DNA from 4 places in the Lysinibacillus sp. NPDC096382 genome. Region 3 is predicted to be linked to each of the others. Evidence: riboswitches for the same ligand, from Rfam matches in the RefSeq annotation. Region 3 holds a riboswitch; each other region holds the start of a gene.
What was found. A riboswitch is a leader RNA that binds a small molecule or an ion and turns the genes downstream of it on or off. The one in region 3 is predicted to bind S-adenosylmethionine.
Positions count from the first base shown of each region.

Region 1: it holds a riboswitch for S-adenosylmethionine, as region 3 does, so the genes downstream of both, ACIQZA_RS10100 (cyclase family protein) here and metK (methionine adenosyltransferase) in region 3, are expected to answer to the same signal.
Region 2: it holds a riboswitch for S-adenosylmethionine, as region 3 does, so the genes downstream of both, ACIQZA_RS12880 (Na+/H+ antiporter NhaC family protein) here and metK (methionine adenosyltransferase) in region 3, are expected to answer to the same signal.
Region 4: it holds a riboswitch for S-adenosylmethionine, as region 3 does, so the genes downstream of both, ACIQZA_RS22220 (MetQ/NlpA family ABC transporter substrate-binding protein) here and metK (methionine adenosyltransferase) in region 3, are expected to answer to the same signal.

Region 1 is NZ_JBIWFC010000005.1:161,313-166,587, reverse strand. Features, by position in the region: gene gmtX (gamma-mobile-trio protein GmtX) at 1-285, shown strand, start outside; gene ACIQZA_RS10105 (serine hydrolase domain-containing protein) at 637-2,064, shown strand; gene ACIQZA_RS10100 (cyclase family protein) at 2,587-3,324, opposite strand; SAM riboswitch class I at 3,424-3,529, opposite strand; gene ACIQZA_RS10095 (YuzC family spore coat inner layer protein) at 3,677-4,087, opposite strand; gene ACIQZA_RS10090 (MFS transporter) at 4,357-5,275, opposite strand, start outside.
Region 2 is NZ_JBIWFC010000008.1:9,882-15,156, reverse strand. Features, by position in the region: gene ACIQZA_RS12885 (MFS transporter) at 234-1,439, shown strand; gene ACIQZA_RS12880 (Na+/H+ antiporter NhaC family protein) at 1,560-2,840, opposite strand; SAM riboswitch class I at 2,947-3,054, opposite strand; gene ACIQZA_RS12875 (hypothetical protein) at 3,292-3,639, opposite strand; gene crcB (fluoride efflux transporter CrcB) at 3,670-3,999, opposite strand; gene crcB (fluoride efflux transporter CrcB) at 3,996-4,358, opposite strand; gene ACIQZA_RS12860 (VOC family protein) at 5,170-5,275, opposite strand, start outside.
Region 3 is NZ_JBIWFC010000004.1:272,966-278,240, forward strand. Features, by position in the region: gene ACIQZA_RS09135 (gamma carbonic anhydrase) at 35-553, shown strand; gene metK (methionine adenosyltransferase) at 726-1,922, opposite strand; SAM riboswitch class I at 2,282-2,401, opposite strand; gene pckA (phosphoenolpyruvate carboxykinase (ATP)) at 3,019-4,605, shown strand; gene ACIQZA_RS09150 (alpha/beta hydrolase) at 4,728-5,275, shown strand, end outside.
Region 4 is NZ_JBIWFC010000022.1:56,895-62,169, forward strand. Features, by position in the region: gene ACIQZA_RS22205 (alpha-hydroxy acid oxidase) at 1-540, opposite strand, end outside; gene ACIQZA_RS22210 (methionine ABC transporter permease) at 554-1,225, opposite strand; gene ACIQZA_RS22215 (methionine ABC transporter ATP-binding protein) at 1,218-2,243, opposite strand; gene ACIQZA_RS22220 (MetQ/NlpA family ABC transporter substrate-binding protein) at 2,349-3,182, opposite strand; SAM riboswitch class I at 3,270-3,374, opposite strand; gene ACIQZA_RS22225 (pyridoxal phosphate-dependent aminotransferase) at 3,579-4,748, opposite strand; gene ACIQZA_RS22230 (PhzF family phenazine biosynthesis protein) at 4,879-5,275, shown strand, end outside.

The DNA.
Region 1 (5,275 bases), on a different contig from region 3:
AAAAAGCTCAAAAGAGAAAACTCTTTGCTTAAAGAACAAACAACCTTTACGATTGATATGCGTCCTATAAACGATCTAAGCAAAAATAAGGATGTCGTTATAGTCGAGCCTTCTTATAATCTGACAGATACCGAAATAGATGCTCTTAGAAATGCCATATCAAACGAATTTATGAGCCATCAGGGATGGACTACCGATAATTATGGCAGAGTTAAAGAAGACGGGATTCAGATATATAAGGCTGGATATGTAACTGCCATACAAAAAATTCTTAATGGAATATAAAAGTAGCTTTAAAATAAAGTTTGAACAAAAACACCTCGTAAATCCTTACACTAAGATTAATAAGAAGCATCATTTTGAAAAAAGATTAATCAAAATGGATGCTTCTTTAGCATTTTTTAGTTTGCCTATTATAAAAAAGTTTGATCATTTTCTACAGCGGTACTTCATAATCGCGCCCGATTGTTGAAGATCGTTTTTCTTATTGAACTAACGCTCTATTCGTTAAGTGTAACTCTTCACAATTACTTGATATTATATAGGTGAATAGAAAGATAAATTAAAATTAGTTTAGTAGTTGTAAAAGTAGGTTATTTATATTATTCTCTTATAATTTTTCGAAAAGGAGAGTTTATGAAAAAGATTATTGTTTTTGTATTAACGATATTTATATTATTCTCAGGATTCGCAACACAAAGTTATGCGTTGTCAGATTCGAAATCTGCGGCAATACAAGCGTTGCTAGATGATGCCTCTCGTATATCAGGTGTGCCGGGAATGTCAATCTCAATACTTGCTGATGATGAAGTGTTCTACTTTTCTTCAGGGTATGCAGACCGTGAAAAGGGGTTGTCTGCAAGTGAAAATACACTCTATGAGTTAGCTTCGGTCAGTAAAGCTTTTACCGGTATGGGTATTATGCTGTTGGAAGAACAAGGGCTGCTCTCAATGACTGACCCTGTCCAAAAATATTTACCTTGGTTTACGTTAAAGTATCAAGGGAAACCTGTTGATATGCAAAGCCTTACACTAAATAACTTTCTTCACCATACCAGTGGTCTAACAAATATTAGGCATACTCAAAATATTCCACAAGGCAATACACCGGATATGTTGCAAAAGACTGTGGAAATGCTCGTAGATGCTGAATTGGCGTTCCCTCCCGGTGAACAGTATAACTATGGAACCGTTAATTATGACGTATTGGGTTTGGTTATTGAGATTGTGTCGCGACAAAGCTATGAAGACTTTATGAGGGAACAGGTATTTCAGCCGTTAGGTCTTCACCAGACGTATGCTTATAAAGAAGATGCTCAAGCCACTGGACAGTTGGCACAGGGCTACCGTACTTCCTTTTTTATGACAACTCCATTTAAAGCTCCGGATTATGCGGGGAATAAACCCGCAGGCTACATCATTTCTAATACAAAAGATATGGCGCGTTGGATGGGTATACAGATGGGTATTGTGCAGGACATACCCGAAATATTTCACACGGTTATCGAAAAATCACATAGGGGTGATATGTCTGTTTCGGCTGTCAACGATATGCATTATGCGGCAGGCTGGTCGGTAAACGCCGACCAAACGATTATAGAACACACTGGGGGCAATCCAAATTTCAGAACCGAAGTAGCCATACTGCTAAATGAACGAACAGCCGTCTGCTTGCTGAGCAACGGTGCAAATACCAATATAAACCTGGTACTAAAAGTTAAAGATATATTAGACGGCAATCTAACTCAGTCATATGAAATAAGCGGCACACAGCTTTTGGATATCACTTTGTCGTCTATCACAATTATTCTTTGCCTATTGGCCGTTTTGTTATTTCTCTTAGGATTACGCAGAAGGAAAACGAATGAGCGGCAGCCAATGACAAAAAAGAGAATAATCGTAACAATTATTTTCCTGATCGCTACGATTGCCCTGGGTATACTGTGCTGTGCTTTAGATTGGTCAACGATACTTATTTGGCGAACATATAGTGTTCTTACAGCTTTGATTTCGTCAGCATTATTAACAGCAAGCATTACATGGTTTGTATACACTCACCGATAAAATACATTGCTCCCAAGATAAGCAAAATGTTAAGTAATTAAATTTCAATTTATCGGTATGCTTAATTTGAAAAACATAAGACACTTCGGTGTCTTTTTTAATATCATCGACAATTTTCCCAGCCAAACCTAATTACTATTACTTCCACTAACTTGTTCGTTCGGAATAAGGATTTTTAAACAACTATATTATTTTTTAAATGACTTTATTGTAAATTAAACAACAATATTATTTTTGCACAAGCGTCGTTAGGTAACATTTCTTAAAAAGACTGTTATTCAACAATCTGGCCCGATTGTGGAATAAGAAAATTATCTATCTTTATTAAAAGACCACAATAAAAAATACATCCATTATCTCAATAAAGATTTAATGGATGTATTTTTATATACAAATAAAAGTTTGATTATAAAGTTTTATTATATATAATCAAACTCAAATCCTCTAAATATAAGGTCTAGTTTTATTTTATTATACTATTTACCCTATATTAAGCGTACTTGAATCAGACCTTTTGCTATATTACGGTAATATTGCAAATGAACGGACAGGGAATCCAGATGCTTTTTCAGGCTTTGGCACGATATTGAATATAGCAGCGCCTTTTGGAGGTAGCTTATCTAAATTTTTCATAAGCTCAATTTGGTAAGTATCTTGCTCTAGCACAAAATATTCGCCGTCTAATTTTCCATTTCTACGGAAATCTGCTGCTGAATCCGTGTCAAAAGTTTCGTGGCCAATAGCACTTACTTGTCGTTCGTTGAATAAAAATTGTAACGCTTCTAATCCCCAGCCAGGAATATGATTATTGCCATCAGCGTCTTTGTTGCTGAAAGATTCTTTATCTGGCCAACGTTTACTCCAATCGGTACGGAACGCAACAAAGGTACCTGCTTCAATTTCCCCATTTTCAGCTTCAAAGTCAAGAATATCTTGAACACTTAACGTGTAGTCGTTATTTACGTCGGCTTCCTTCGATTTATCAATAACGATTAGTGGTAGTACTAGTTCTTTTAGCTCCAATTCATCTAGATAGCGTGTATCTCGCACAAAATGGATAGGTGGGTCGATATGTGTTCCGTATTGCCCTGGGAAAGTGAATTGCTGTGCAAAGAAACCATCATCATGTGAAAATAATGTTTCAAATTTAGCATCATCAAACATAAAGAAATGTGGAGAATTTGGACCAAATGTATGCGTTAAGTCTACCCATTTTTTTGATTTCAATAGTTGAATTGCTTGTAAAAGTTCGTTTGCCATACTATTTCCCTGCTTTCTTTTAATTTTTTTGAATGCAACAATAAAAAAAGAGTCCTCCTTGAAGAAGAGGACTCTCGTGCAAAGCAACTGAAGTAAGTCTTCTCATCTTTCAAGGCAGAATTTTGCCAATTGGAATTAGCACCATACCTATAGGCTGGTTGCTGAGACTTCATAGGGCCAATCCCTCCGTCTCTCTTGATAAGAAAATGCGATATAAGAATTTTCAGAAATAATGTTTACAAACACTTTAGCATATTTTTTTATAGTTTACAAGTTTGATGGGGATACAAGGTTAAAATTCATAATGATGCTAAAGGTAAAAGAAAGAGGCCCTCTTCAAAGGGCCAACTCTTCACCAACCTAAAATTAGTGTTAGCTTACAACAGCTACTTTCAGTAAATGTTATACGAAATCCATCTGGTGTATAGGTAGTTTCGAATTTTACAGTAATGCCTGTTGAGGAAATTAACTTTTCAACTTCGGTTTTATTTGATTGTTGTGCTGCGTTCATAAGATCATGTGCAAATTGCTCGGATTCATCAATTTTATCCGTAAGTAACTGTGCTTGCTGCATAATAACCTTGATCCGATTCGCGGAAGTCTTTAATTTCTTTGTATTGACGATTGGAAATGGACTTCTATTCATTGGGGTTGTCGGCATTGCTAGATGGCTGGAAGGGTGTTGAATTGTTGGTTGATTTGCCATTACCCATGCCGGATAATAATTAGGATAGACAAAATACGGATAAGGATTGTAATACAACTAAATTCCTCCTATCCTATAGCTGATACAGTATCTTATGTGCAATATAGACTTTCGGTGTTAACAGCTGATGCTTTGAAAATCATGAGCAAAATGGGCTCGAGTGGAATGAAAAAGAGTATATATCAGGTTCTTTTGGGACTCAGTTCTCGGCATTAGAATTTTTCAAGGCCTATTTTGACGATAATTTCCTTAAAATGGGATAAAAACAAGAAGGAAGCCTTATGTATGGTTAAGGCTTCCTTTCATTAATGTTATTCTAGAGAAATCTATTGTTTATTTCTATCGAAGTGTAACGATAGGAAGGTAGTAACTGCGGCAATCATCACCATACCGAATCCATATATAGGAGTATGAGCTAATGATTGGTGGCTAACAATAATTCCTCCAATGTATGATCCTAGAAAAATACCAATGTTAAAGGCCGAAATATTTAATGCTGAAGCCATTGAAATAGCTGATGGTGTATATTTTTCTGAAAGCTGAACGGCATAAAGCTGTAATCCTGGTACATTCATAAACATAAATAGCCCCATCATAAAGACCATTATTAATCCTATGATTGATGATTCTAAAAAGAAGTTGATGCCGAGTAGTGCTAATGCTAATCCTATAAAGATAATAAAGATAGAGCGTAAAGGGTTACTATTCGCAAAATGACCACCTAATGTATTTCCGATGGCAACAAAAATACCGTATACAACTAAGATCACGACAATTGCCTTTGGTGAGTAGCCCATATACTGCTCTAAAATAGGAGAAACATAGGTGTATACGACGAATGCGCCACCATACCCAATTGCAGTAATAAAGAGGATTAATAACATTCGAATATTCCCTAATACTTTACCAATATCTCGAATGGATATTGGATTACCTTTCGATAAGTGACTTGGCACAAGCAAGGCATTACTAATTAATCCAATAATACCTATGATAACTATGAAAATAAACGACATCCGCCAATCAGTTACTTGTCCAATAAAAGTTCCTAGTGGGACACCAGTCACAGTTGCTAATGTTAGTCCTGTAAACATAAAAGCTATTGCACTTGCTCGTTTATTTGGTGCCACAACATCTGCAGCTATCACAGAGGCAATGGACATAAACACACCATGTGCCAATGCCGAAATAACACGCCCAGTTAGTAGTAATGAGAATGAGGGTGCTAAGGCTGCAAGTAAATTA
Region 2 (5,275 bases), on a different contig from region 3:
GTATTATTTATTCAAGGGATAGTCAATAATTTTGTGTAAATGACAATCTACCCTTTTTTTATAGATCAAAGAATGATTTTGTTTTGGGAAGGTTAACTCTTCCATTTTCGCTTTGCGTAACTTAACTTCGCTCGTGACTGATTGAAACAGTTACTTTATATGAACTCGCAGAAGATTATTATTCTAAATAATTTGTAAAAGCATACTATTCGGATTTATTTTGGGGGGATATTATGATTCATGGTTCTTGGAGAGCATTGGTATGGATTGGATTATCAGAATTATTTGCATTAAGCTTGTGGTTTAGTGCATCTGTGATTGCACCCGAATTAATTGAAATTTGGAACCTTAGCTCCAATTCAGAAGCTTGGCTTTCAGCTGCTATTCCTATTGGCTTTGTAATAGGATCATTGTTTAGTTCCTATTTTGGGGTAGCGGACCGCTTTAATTCCCGAAAGATTTTTGCGATTTCAGTTTTTCTAGGCGCAATATTAAATGTCTTACTAATTCTAGTCCATTACGCTTTTTTAGGTATTCTACTTAGAATTTTAACTGGAATAACTCTTGCCGGTGTCTATCCAATAGCAGTGAAAATTTTATCACAATGGTTTCCACAAAAACGTGGGTTTGCAATCGGAGTCTTAATAGCTGCATTAACATTAGGATCATCATTACCACATTTTGTAGTTATGTTTTTCTCTTCGTTAAATTGGAAACTCGTGATAATTAGTACTTCAGGATTGGCTTTATTATCGGCTATAATAGTTACTTATATTTTAGAAGATGCACCGATTGTACCCAATAAATCGCCTTTCTCTTTAAAATTAATAAAAAAAGTTGTTTTGAATAAACCGGTAATGCTTGCGAACTACGGTTATTTCGGGCATATGTGGGAATTGTATGCGATGTGGACATGGCTTCCAGCTTTTTTGACAGCTAGTTTTTTAACTTATTCACCAGAAATTCCTCATTGGTTTATTGCATTATCCTCCTTTATTTCAATAGGAATTGCTGGAGGGATTGGTTGTGTGATAGGAGGACTAATCTCGGATAAAATCGGAAGAGCCAATTTAACGATTATTTCTATGTTTATTAGTGCTATCTGTTCGCTAGTAATAGGTTTTACATTTGGGCAGTATATTTGGTTAACGTTAATAATCTCCATGATTTGGGGGATGTCTATCATATCTGATTCCGCCCAATTTTCTGCTGCAGTTTCAGAAATAGCCGATGTTGATTATGTAGGTACAGCCCTTACTTTTCAAATGTGTATTGGTTTCTTACTTACTATATTTTCAATAAACCTAATCCCGATTATACAGAGGATCATAGGTTGGGAGTGGGTCTTTACAATATTAGCGATTGGACCTATTCTTGGAATTGGATTTATGGTCAAATATAGACGTTACGAAGTACTAATGAGAAAGTGTAATTTGTAACTTTTAGGTATTATCTCTATCACAAAAAAATGAATAGCCTCAAAAAAATCCAATTGTTTTGATTATTTCAAAACAATTGGAATAATTTAGTGGTAAATCAATGTTTTTTAAGTATGAAGCTTAGGCTTTCTTTCCTTTCGGGTATCCGATGAGGATAGCGATGGTTCCGCAAATTCCTATAAGAACTGGATAGAAAGAGTATTGTAACATGCTCACTGGTGAAATTCCGGCTACACTTGCGGCTGCCAGGAATTGGGCTCCGTATGGTAGAAGGCCTTGAATCGTACAGGAGAAAATATCTAATATACTTGCGGACTTTCTTGGCTCAATCTCATACTGTTCAGCAATATTTTTTGCAAGCGGACCAGCAATTAAAATAGCAATCGTGTTATTGGCCGTCGATAAATTAGTTAGGCCTACAAGACCGGCAATACCAAATTCAGCACCTTTTTTCGATTTAATTCTTTTTGTTGCAAGGTGAAGTAGAAAATCAATCCCTCCGTTAAACTTTATAACCTCCACCATTCCAGCTATTAATATCGCAAGGAATGCCATTTCATACATGCCTGACATTCCTTCGCCGATCTTTTGAAAAAGGCTCATTAAATGATAGCTGCCATCCGCTAAGCCAACAGCCCCGGCGAGAACAATCCCAGATGCCAGAACAAGGAAAACATTCATTCCAGCTAACGCTAAAATAATGACCAAAACATAGGGAACAATTTTTACCCAACTATAGCTTAAATGCTCCACTTGTGCAGTTTCACCCATTGTAATGAACCCTAAAATAAGGCTCGTTACAATAGCTGCCGGCAACACAATCCAAAAATTCACCTTAAATTTATCCTTCATTTGTGCACCTTGTGAACGAACGGCAGTAATGGTTGTATCTGAAATAAAAGATAAATTATCGCCAAACATTGAACCGCCAACAATTGCTGCCATTACTAAAGCTATGGAAAGCTCGATATGCTCGCTTATGCCAACTCCAATTGGCGCTAGCGCAACAATCGTCCCCACCGATGTACCCATTGATAGGGAAATAAAGCAGGCAATGATGAATAAGCCTACGACAAGCAGATTTGGCGGAACGACCGATAAAGCAAAGTTTACAGTGGAATCCACTGCCCCCATGCCTTTTGCTACCGCTGAAAAGGCCCCAGCCAAAAGAAAAATAACAACCATCAGCATGACATTTAAATTTCCTGCGCCTTTGCAAAAAATATCAACCTTTTGCGCAAACGATTCTTTTCGATTCATCGCTAAAGCGACAGCGCCTGAAATGGAAATGGCTACAATAACAGGGAAGGCGTAAAAATCACCTGTAATAACCCCTGAACCAATAAATAAAATCAAAAAAACAACAAATGGGATCAGCGCCCATGGATTCTCTTTCTTCATGTCTACCTCCAAAAATAAAATTGGACACGTCTTTTGTCCATTCTTTTTACGAAAAAAGGCCTCTTCTTGTATCAACAAGAAGAGGCCTTATATCTATAAAACACTCCTCTTATCTATCAAGCCTTTGCCTGCTGGATTTGGCACAGTAACTTAAATCATAAGTTCCGCTGCCGAGATTTCATCGGGCCAGTCCCTCCATCTCTCTTGATAAGAAGCAAATATATTATTTTTTTTCACAATAATAAATATTATAATAAAAAGTCGATATTTGCAACATATTTTTAATCAAGCTTGATTAAAAGCTATATTAATTAAGGAGATTGAACAAGTAAGAGGATAGGAAAGTGTGAATTTTTGGTGCCGCTATTGAAGGCTTTAATAGTCTAACGCAGCACAATTTGATTTAACAACTAAAAAGGGAAAAAGAAGGCGCCCTTAAAAGTAGGGGCGCCTAAAACATTTGTGGTAAAAATTCCGTCATAAAGCGTTGATTTTTACGTAGCCATATTTTTAAAATCATACGATGTGTTAGGAGGCGTTGTCTTTTTTGTGGTCTAGCCTTTGCCTCTATTAAACTTTGTAGTAGAGTACATGTTTCTGTTGCAAATGCTTGAGGGTCAACTAGGACGTCAAGCTTATAATCAATTAATTGTACCGCCTGTACCTTTGCAAGTAATTGTGCAAAGCGTGTATTCATTTCTGGAAAGTTTTCTTCTAGTTCTAGGTCGATTAAACTATATAGTGTTTGTTCAATGTCAGCTTCGAGTGCTTGTAATTGTTTAATGGATGGCTGTGTCAAAAAATCACCTCTAGTTTTTTAAAAATGCGGCTACACAAGGTAAAAGCCAAGAGCAGCGAAAAGTAAACCGAATAAAACGGTAATGCCTATATAAACAATCGCTTGTCTCCATTTTTGCTGCTCTAAGAGCGTCAAACATTCAAAACCGAATGTCGAAAAAGTCGTATAGGCTCCTAAAAAACCAATCCCTATAAAATGCCAAATCCAATCACTTGGATGTAGCGCAAATAAAAAGCCAAGCGCAAAAGACCCCGTTATATTAATAAAAAATGTTGCCCATGGGTATGTATGGACAATCAATTTTCCTAGATAAAATCGTGTTAGTGCACCCAAAAATCCACCGATGCCAATAATTATCATACGATGCGCCCCTTTGCTAGTTTAAATCCTAGCCATGCACAAGCTAAACCGCCAAAAACACTTGCTAAAATATAAAGAACGGCTTGGAGCCATTTACTATCCTGCAAAAGTAATAGTGTTTCTAAAGAAAATGTCGAAAAGGTTGTAAAGGCACCAAAAAAGCCAGTACCAATTCCTATAATAACAGGCGTTCGCTTTGTAAACGTAGTAAATAGCCACGCTAAACAAAAGCAGCCAATTAAGTTCATACAAAGTGTCGCAAATGGAAAACCACCGTTATTTGAAAGTGCTAGACCAAGGCTATATCGACAGATGGCACCCAAAAATCCGCCAATTCCAACAGCTAAAAATGATTTCAAAGTAAAGACTCCTTACTAAAATGTCTATATTAAAAAGTGTATCATGTGAACACCATTTTAGATATTTTTCTATAGATATATAGAAAATATCACCGTTTTACGATTTTTATTTTTCCTTCCAAAATACTTCGTAGTTAATGTCCATGTCCATATATCATAACAAAATTTTAGTTCTAAATAAGAAACTCTTTAGTATTTCAAACACTATTACAACGTTCAATTGAAATCCGACAACGGTTAATCCGTTGACAGAAAACCCGCTAACGGAAAAAAACAATTATACAAAAATAATAATAACGATAGAGCTGATGCCTTGAAAAGCGCACAGTAAAGTTCAAAACAATAAACGATGTTTCAGTTTGGCGTTCGTGTCTCTTCTATTCAACTTTCACCGATGGATGTTGGCGTAGCAAAGATGGATTTTGGAAAGCAGGGGACAGTCTCCGTGTTTACTATTCTTTAATTTTATTGGGAGGATGGGCGATAAATTAACGTTAGGTGATAAGTTAAAAATGTAGGGTGATAAATTAAAGTTAAGCGATAAATTTAAAAATTTGGGTGATAAATCTAAAAATTGTTCCGATCAATTGCTGGAAGCCCCTTTCGAACTAGATTTGTTTGTTTAGGGTCTTCTAGAATTGAAAAATTTGTATTTAACACAGTAATCGATTGTCAAATTGTGAGAAATCAAGGATACTACTCACCGTTTTTTGAACTTGATTCTTTTTTACTACTCTGCCAGCTACTTAACACAAGTAGTGTAACAGGTAACGTGTTTTTGCTGTTGCAAACATGTCATAATTTATTATTACTATAATTGACCTTTAACATTGTCAATGACAGTATCAAAGTCTTTATTGGAATCGACACTTTCCGTTATTGTAAAAACATATCCATCTGGATCTTCTAAAGTTAAT
Region 3 (5,275 bases):
ATATTACATCATAGAAAGAAAAGAGGCGATACTCATGATCTATCCATTTAAAGGTAAAAAGCCCAATATCGATCCTTCTGTTTTCATTGCTGATTATGCAACAGTTACTGGCGACGTTACAATAGGTGCTGAAACAACAATTTGGTTTAACACAGTTATTCGAGGAGATGTATCACCAACAATTATAGGAAAAAGAGTTAGTATTCAAGACCTCTGTTGCTTACATCAAAGCCCTAAATATCCACTAATTATTGAAGATGAAGTAACAGTAGGACATCAAGTAACTTTACATAGCTGTACGATTCGAAAAAAAGCCTTAATAGGTATGGGCTCTATAGTATTAGACGGAGCGGAGATTGGAGAGGGTGCATTCATTGGGGCGGGTAGTCTAGTTCCTCCAGGCAAAGTAATTCCTCCAAATAGCTTAGCACTAGGCCGTCCTGCAAAGGTTGTAAGAGAATTAAATGATGAAGATAAAGAAGATATGGAACGCATCATACGTGAATATGTAGAAAAGGGTCAATACTATAAATCTCTTCAACCAAAAAATTAATTTAACTAAATCAAAGCAGCTCCACGTTTTCTTGGGTAACAGAGCCCTCCATGATTAGGAGCTTATTTTTTTCGTTAAAAACAGTGAAAGGGGCTATAAAAATATTGAGCCCCTTTCTGTAATAGTATTTTAAAATATTTTTCCAGATACTTCATTGCTTTAGCTGAATAGTTTATAAACCTGCTTTTTCTTTTAATGCGTCAGCTTTGTCTGTTTGTTCCCAAGGAACATTTAAATCTGTACGACCGAAGTGACCATATGCGGCAGTTTGCTTATAAATAGGACGACGAAGGTTAAGCATTTTAATAATCCCCGCTGGGCGTAGATCAAATAGCTCGCGTACCCATTTTACAATTTCACTTTCCGTAACTTTTCCTGTTCCAAATGTATCAACAGCAATAGATACAGGTTGAGCAACACCAATCGCATAAGCTAGTTGTACTTCAGCTCGATCAGCTAAACCAGCAGCTACGATATTTTTCGCCACATAGCGTGCTGCATATGCCGCTGAACGGTCTACTTTAGTTGCGTCCTTACCTGAGAAAGCACCTCCACCATGACGTGCATAGCCACCGTATGTATCAACGATGATTTTACGTCCAGTTAAACCAGCATCCCCTTTAGGACCACCAATTACGAATCGGCCAGTTGGGTTGATGAAATATTTAGTATCGGCATCTAGTAATTCACTTGGAACAACTGGAGTAATAACGAATTCTTTTAAGTCTGCTTGAATTTGCTCAAGTGTAGCTTCTTCATCATGCTGTGTTGAAATGACAATCGTATCAACGCGTACTGGTACATTGTTTTCATCATATTCAACCGTTACTTGCGTTTTTCCATCTGGGCGTAAATATGCTAATTCACCAGATTTACGTACTTCCGTTAAACGACGAGCTAATTTATGCGCTAAACTAATTGGTAATGGCATAAGCTCTGGCGTTTCGTTACATGCATAACCGAACATTAAACCTTGGTCACCTGCACCGATTGCTTCAATGTCAGCGTCTGTCATAGAGCCTTCACGCGCCTCTAATGCTTGGTCAACACCTTGGGCAATATCAGGTGATTGCTCGCCAATCGCAACAAGTACTGCTAGGTTTTCAGCATCAAAGCCGTATTTCCCACGTGTATAACCGATTTCTGCTACAGTATCACGAACGATACCTTTAATATCTACATAAGTAGAAGTAGTAATTTCTCCTGCTACTAACGCTAAGCCTGTTGTTACTGTTGTTTCACACGCTACACGCGCGTTTGGATCTTCTGCTAAAATAGCATCTAAAATGGCATCCGAGATTTGGTCACAAATTTTGTCTGGATGTCCTTCTGTTACACTCTCTGATGTAAACAGTCGACGGTTTGTCATTTGATTTTCCTCCTATTACTTTTACAAATAATATTTGCGAATTAATACGGTACTCATTACCCATGTCAAGTTCGCCCCTAAGGATTGAACTCTCAAGCCGTTGTTGCTGTCGTTGCACTTTCGCACAGTAAACATTTGTTGCTGTCGTTGCACTTTCGCACAGTAAACATTTGTTGCTGTCACTACGCTTTCGCACAAATAAACAGCTGATGCTTTTAACACGAGGATTTTCGAAAGATCCGTCATTATAATAAGGAAAGGACTGTATACTTACCTTTAATTCGTTTTTAACAATAAAAAAATCCTTTTCTCACGCTTACTTAACATGAGGAAAGGAATAATGACTTCGTAACCTTTCACTCTTATCGTTCAAGGGAGTTTCCCCTTGCATCAGATTGGCACCAGCGCATGTCGTGAAATAGTTCATGCAGGTTGCCGGGTTTCACAGGGCCTGACCCTCCACCAGCTCGGGATAAGAGTATCCGTTCAATATCTCATAATACGTAAATGGTCGAACATTGTCAAATATTTTTATCTTCTTTCAGCGAGTGTCTTCTCTGGCGAAAGCATGCTGTGGCATAATTGGTTGTATTCAAAGAAAGTATGGGATTTATACAGAAAGGAATTTGGGTTATGCTGTAAATTAAAACAAAATAATCCCTACTCTCCACCTCACATCATGTGTTAACATATGTGTAACCCTTTACAGTACATTTTGCAGCAAAAGCAAAGCGTTAGCTACAAAACATGTGGTGGATGAATATGATTATAGCCCCTTTTTAGTCGAAGACAAGCTCCAACTATAAAAAACAAGCTAAAACTTCACATCCTGTGCGAACCCCATGTTATCCAAAAGCTTCCAAACACAATTTTGCTGTGTCGAAAGTGAATGTGTGATCACTTATAAATAGGGTAAAAAGCATTATAAAAACGAATCAATTTACTTTTTGTCGTTTTCTTGAAAAGTAATAAAATCTGAAAAATAATTTCTGAATTAGTATAGATTATTTAAGCAATTGTGTTATACTATTTTTGAAATTAAGAAAATCTCCCTCAGACTCAAGGGAATACTATAAAAAAGGATGGTATTTAATCGATGAATTCAGTAGAAATTGCAAACGAACTGAAGGAATTATTAAACGGCGGTAACATTAATGTTCAACTTTCAGTACCACAATTAGCTGAAAAAGCTACATCTCGTGGTGAAGCTATGTTAACAGTAGATGGCGCAGTTCGTGCAGAAACTGGCAAATACACTGGTCGTTCACCTAAAGATAAATATACGGTAGAAGAAGAGAGCACAAAGGATAAAATTGACTGGGGAAAAGTTAACCGACCAATTTCTTCTGAAGTGTTCGATAACTTATATGTAAAAGTAGTAAAATATTTAAAAGAACGTGAAGAATTATTCGTATTCAAAGGCTTTGCTGGTGCTGACAAAGATTCGCAATTAAGCATCCAAGTAATCAATGAATATGCTTGGCACAATCTTTTCGCTCATCAATTATTTATCCGTCCAACTGAAGAAGAATTGGCTTCTCATGTTGCTGACTTCACAGTTATCTCAGCTCCTAACTTTAAAGCAGATCCTGCTATTGATGGTACTGCTTCTGAAACATTCATCATTGTATCACTTGAAAAGAAAATTATCCTAATCGGTGGTACTGAATACGCTGGTGAAATCAAAAAATCTATTTTCGGTATTATGAACTACTTGTTACCACAACAAGGCATCCTTTCAATGCACTGCTCAGCAAACGTTGGTGAAGCTGGAGATGTTGCATTATTCTTCGGTTTATCTGGTACTGGTAAAACAACTTTATCAGCTGATCCTGACCGTAAGCTTATCGGTGACGATGAACACGGTTGGTCTGATAACGGTGTATTCAACATTGAGGGCGGTTGCTATGCAAAAACAATTAACCTTTCTGCTGAAAAAGAACCAGAAATCTACAACGCAATCCGCTTCGGTTCTGTTCTAGAAAACGTAGCTGTTGATCCAGAAACTCGAGTTTGTGACTATGATGATGGTTCATTAACAGAAAATACGCGTGTAGCTTATCCAATTCAATACATCGAAAATATTGTTGATCCATCTGTTGCAGGTCACCCAAAAACAATCATCTTCTTAACAGCTGATGCGTTTGGTGTATTACCTCCAATCAGTAAATTAACAAAAGAGCAAGCAATGTACCACTTCCTAAGCGGTTTCACATCTAAACTTGCTGGTACAGAACGTGGTGTAACAGAGCCAGAACCAGTATTCTCAACTTGCTTCGGTTCTCCATTCCTTCCACTTCCAGCAACAGTTTATGCTGAAATGTTAGGTCAAAAAATTGACGAGCACGGTGCACAAGTATTCTTAGTGAACACTGGTTGGACTGGTGGCGAATATGGTACTGGTAGCCGAATGAAGCTTTCTTACACTCGTGCAATGGTACGTGCTGCAATTGATGGCAAATTAACTGATGTTGAAACAATTCAAGATTCAGTATTCGGTTTGAACATTCCAACTTCTATTGAAGGTGTACCGACAGAAGTGCTTAATCCTCGTGATGCATGGGCAGACAAAGCTGCTTATGATAAAAAAGCTGCTGAACTTGCTGGTTTATTCAACGAAAACTTCAAGAAATTCTCAAATGTTTCTGAAGCTATCACTAAACTTGGCGGTCCATTAAAATAATTTACTAAGCAAAGGGAACGATTTCAGTCGTTCCCTTTTTTTTATTCCCTATTTTGAGAATTCTACTTTTCATATTAGTATCTTTGTGTATAATTCATAATAGTAGTTTTAGGAGGATATATATGAAAAAGAAATATAAAGTGATTATTACCATTGTCAGTCTGCTATTAGTATTGTTTGTTGTGGCTGGATTTTTTGCAGGGAATTATTTTTATAATTTTGCCTTAAATCCTAATACTGATAAATCAGATGTGTTTAATGCTCCGCACAATTCTATTGCTGTTAGTCCTAAGGATGCTAAAGAAAAAGAAGAGAGCGAGAAGTGGTTTAAAGAGAATTACAAGGACTCTTACATACAGGCTTTCGATAATTTAAAATTACATGCCTATACACTTAAAAATACAAACGAAACAAATAAATGGGCAATTGTTTTCCATGGATATTCATCTGATGGCTCACAAATGACAAAGTATGCTAAGCATTTTTACGATACAGGCTACAATGTTCTCGTACCTGATGCAAGGGCTCATGGAAAAAGTGAGGGTGACTATATCGGTATGGGTTGGCATGATCGACTTGATGTAGTCTCTTGGATTAATAATGTGATCAGTTCTGATAAAAACGCTGAAATTATTTTGTATGGTGTTTCCATGGGAGGTGCTACAGTGAT
Region 4 (5,275 bases), on a different contig from region 3:
AAGCATGACTGTATCTACAGTTAAAACGATAGCCTCAAAACCAGCAGCCTCGGCTCGAGCGGCCATGCTATAGGCAATTTCCTCATTTGTTGACCAATATAATTGAAACCATTTAGTAGCAGTGGGAGCTGTTTGTGCCACATCCTCGAGTGCATAACTTGAAACTGTGCTTTGAATATAAGGGATTTTTAGTTGATCAGCTGCACGTGCAACGGCTAGCTCTCCTTCGTCATGCGCCATTTTGTTCATGCCAACAGGGGCAAATAAGAACGGAGTTGGAAATACTTTTCCGAACAGTTCAATCGATGTATCAATACTTGAAACATCTTGTAAAAAGCGTGGAATGATAGAGTATTTTTCAAAGGCTGTACGGTTATTTCTTAATGTTTGCTCACCGCCAGCGCCTGAACGGATGTAACCAAACGGACCAGCTTCCAATTTTTCTGCAACTGCCTTTTCTAAATCTGTAAAGCAAATAGGGAAGGGGGCCTGTGCATTAATATTTTTTAACAGTAGATCGCTATGTGTTGTCTTTGTCATCGTAAACCTCCTACTAATCTTTCTTTAACTTCGCAGCAAAGCGGTTACCTAGTGATTGAATACTCTGCACAAGGATGATTAAGATAAACACTGTCGCATACATCACATCGACCTCATAGCGTAAATGGCCATAACGGTATGCGAGATCACCTAGACCACCAGCACCAACCATTCCTGCCATTGCTGTTGCTCCTATAAGACCGATTGTGGCAATCGTTAAACCTAAAATAATGGATGGGCGAGCCTCACGTAATAAGACGTTCCAAATAATATGACGACGTTTAATACCCATTGCTGTATAAGCTTCCACAACACCTGGATCAACTTCTAAAAGTGCTGTTTCCATAAGTCGCGCAATATAAGGCGCTGTATAAACAACAAGCGGCACAATAACACCTTTTACACCAATAGTTGTGCCGACGATTAGCTTCGTGAATGGTAAAATGAAAAATAGTAAAATAATGAACGGTACAGAGCGAATAATATTAATAAATAAATTGAAAAATTGGTAGAGAAATTTATTTTCAAACGATTGCCCCGGGCGAGTTAAAACGATTAAAAGCCCCAAAGGGATCCCAATTAAAATAGAAAAGAATAATGAAATCCCAACCATTTGGAAGGTTTCGAGAATGGATTTCCCAATAACACCTGACCAATCTGCAAAGAAGCTTTGAATGCTATTCATTTAATTCGCCTCCTAATTCTTCAACGCTTACCCCGTTTTCTGTAAAATACTTAAGTGCTTTTTCTACGATATGTGCTTCACCGTGTAGATGCACGACAATATTACCGACAATGCCGTTTTTTAATTCTATGATATTGGCTGATAAAATATTTGGTTGTACATCATAAACTTTACTCACTTCTGCTAGTAATGGTTTCCCTGTACTTTCACCAAGGAATGTTAAACGAATAACACTTCCCGAAACATTTAATTGCTTGATAAGAGAAGGGGATAAATTACGTTGAGAAATGGTATTTAAAAATTTTCGTGTTGTTGGATGCTGAGGCTTCGAAAATAGTTCTATAGCAGAGCCATATTCCACAACCGCCCCTGATTCAAGAACGGATACAGCATCGCAAATTTTTTGAATAACATTCATTTCATGTGTAATAAGTAAAATAGTGATGCCTAGCTCACGATTAATTTTCAAGAGAAGCTCAAGAATGGCGTCCGTTGTTTCGGGATCGAGTGCACTTGTCGCTTCATCACTAAGCAAAATCTCGGGCTCTTGGGCTAGGGCACGCGCAATAGCGACACGTTGCTTTTGACCACCTGAAAGCTGACTAGGATAGCTATCCAATTTCTCCGTTAGGCCAACAATTTCTGCATATTTTGTAACGCGTTTTTTTACTTCAGAGTCGTTATAGCCAAGAAGCTTTAATGGTACCGAGATATTGTTGTAAACAGTCGCTGTTTTTAAAAGGTTAAAATGCTGGAAGATCATCCCGATTTTTTGCCGAGTTTTGCGAAGGTCGTTTAGAGAAAGGGAAGTAATATCTACATGATCGATTAATACCTTTCCTGTTGTCGGACGTTCTAATAAATTCACACAGCGAATAAGGGTACTCTTTCCTGCACCACTGTAGCCAATAACCCCATGAATTTCACCTTTTTTGACATGCAGGTTAATACCATCTACTGCTTTGACGATACCATTTTTAGTTTTAAATTCTTTTGTTATATTTTCTAGTTGAATCATACGGTGATATCTCCTTTCTAAGTCCTTCTATAAAGCAAGAATCTGCTAGCTTTCCTGTAGGAGTCTCGCAGATTCTTGATTTTATGAAAGAAACTTAATCGTCACTTACCAGCTTGAAATTACAGAGCCTTGGAATTTTTCTTCAATAAATTTGTGTACCTCATCAGATTGATAAGCTTCAACAAATTTTTTGATCGTTGGGTCATCTTTGTTTTCAGCACGTACCACAATGTAATTCACATATGGAGAGTCCGTAGATTCTAAAAGAATGGAGTCTTTTTTAGGATTAATGCCAGCATCAAGAGCGAAGTTTGTATTAATGGCAGCTACATCTACTTCACTAAGCTGTTTAGGAATTTGTGCAGCCTCTAATTCAATGAATTTCAAATTCTTTTTGTTTTCTTCCACATCGCGAATAGATGCTGTTAAGTCTGCACCGTCTTTTAATTTAATATAGCCTGCCTTTTGAAGTACAAATAGTGCACGAGCCCCGTTCGTTGGATCATTCGGTAATCCGAACGTTGCACCATCTGGAACGTCATCGAATGATTTATATTTCTCGGAGTATATGCCTAGAGGATTTAAAATTGTTTTTCCAACTGGCACTAAATCTGTATTGTGATCTTTGTTAAATGTATCGAGGAATGGCTTGTGTTGATAACTGTTTACATCAAGATCGCCCTCTACTAACGATGTATTTGGTAAAACATAATCAGAGAAAGATTTTAGTTCTACCTCTAAGCCATTTTCTTTGGCAACTTTCGCTACAACCTCAGCAATTTGTTCGTGCGGACCAGAAGTTACACCTACTACAATCTTATTTTCATTAATAGTCTTACGTTGACTATCTTTACTATTTTCTTTAGTACCACAGCCCATTAATGCTGCTACTAATGTAAGACTTGCTAAACCTAATAAAATCTTGTTGTTCTTTTTCATGAAACATACCTCCAAAGTTGTTTTATCGGTAATAAAAATAAAAAAACTCTCTTAAAAAATTAAGAGAGGCTCATGAAAAATTGTCCTCTCTTATCTTTCAAACGATAATCGTTTGCAGGATTTAGCACCTTCCTTGAAAAAGGAGGTTGCCGAGCTTCATAGGGCCAGTCCCTCAGCTACTCTTGATAAGAGATTTATAATATTTTTTTGTAAATCCGATAGAACTAATATAAATTATAGGATATGGTAAGTCAATTGAATTTTTAAAATTTTTTATTTTATTATAATATTTAGTCGCGAAAGAATCCGCTAGAAGAAGGGGTGGGGTAAGCAAGAGAGAGAAAAAACTGTCCCATAGCAAGTTTGAGCTAATGGAACAGTTTTTGATTGAAATGTTCAGGAGCTAAATAAGTTTAATTTTTCAATTCTGCTGATCGCTTCACGTAAGCGGTCTTCGCTAACAAGTAAACCAACCCGTACATAGCCTTCACCATATTGACCGAAGCCATTGCCTGCAGCTACTGCGATATCAGCTTTGTCGAGCAATATATCGGCAAATTGTTCACTCGTAAAACCTAGTGGAACAGGGAGCCATGCAAAAAAAGAGCCTCTCGGTGCTGTTACTTGCCAACCAATTCGCTGGGCTTCTTCGATCAGGACGTTTCGTCGACGCTCATAAGTCGCTCTTAGCTTATCTGCGCAACTCTGGGAAGCAGTAAGTGCAACTGCCGCGGCTTGTTGTACGGCAGGAAATTGACTACAAAAAAGATGATCTTGAATACGGTTAATGGCTGCGACAATGTCGGGGTTACCAATTGCAAAACCAATGCGCCAGCCTGCCATATTATACGTTTTGGATAATGTATACATTTCGATACCGACATCTTTAGCACCATCAGCTTGCAGGAAGCTGATAGGTTTATCGCCGTCAAATCCAATCGCTCCGTAGGCAAAATCATGTACGACGATAATGTTGTGCTCTTTTGCAAAGCGTACTGTTTCCTCGAAAAATTCAAATGTTGCAGTACCGCCAGTTGGATTATTCGGGTAATTCAAGTACAGCAACTTCGTCTTTTCTTTTACTTCATCGGATAAAGCATTATAATCTGGCAGGAAATCATTTTCTGCGAAAAGAGGCATAACTTCAAAATTAACATCACCTAATACGACACCAGATAAGTAATCTGGATATCCAGGATCAGGTAATAGCATAGTGTCACCGGGGTTTAAAACAGCTAACGGTAGCTCAACAAGGCCAATTTTCGTACCACCGAGAATAGCAACCTCTGTTTCAGGGTCAATGTCCACATTGTATTCACGTTTGTAGAAGCTTGCTGCTGCTTGGCGTAATTCTGCTATGCCACGAAATGGAGAGTATTGATGAGTTTGAGGATTTTCTGCCGCCTCCTGTAATGCTTTAATAATGTGTGAAGGGGTGGGTTGATCTGGATTACCTTGACCAAGATTGATAACATCACGTCCTTCAGCAAGAGCAGCGTTTACTTTTTGCACAAGTGCTGCAAAAAATTGAGTTGGGAGTTGCTGTAGTTTTTTTGAGAATTCCATGCACGTCCACCTTTTTCAGAATATAATAATTATTGAAGATATGATGCACATAATATTACTTTTTTTAGTAATTGTCTAGAGTATTTTCAGTTAATTAAAAATCAAAAGTGACCAAAATGAGGTGGGAAAATTGAACAAAGTCTCGTATTTTATCATCAATGCTTTTACTACAGAGCTTTACAAGGGAAATCCCGCAGCAGTATGTTTACTTGATTCAACGATACCTGAGTCGACCATGCAGAAAATTGCTCAAGAGATCCCAGTACCGACAACAGCTTTTGTTCAAAGGAAGGATAATAATTTTTTTCTTAGATGGTTTACGCCGGCAAAGGAAATACCGATTTGTGGACATGGAACAATCGCTAGCGCTTTTTTACTCTGGAAACAAGGGATTGTACCTATCAATTCTTCGATTATATTCCAGACTGTAAGTGGCCCTTTGCAAGCAAATTGGTTCAATGAATTAGTTGAAATAACAATTCAAAAGTATCAGTTAGAAGAGATTGAATGTCCTTTGGAGCTTGAAG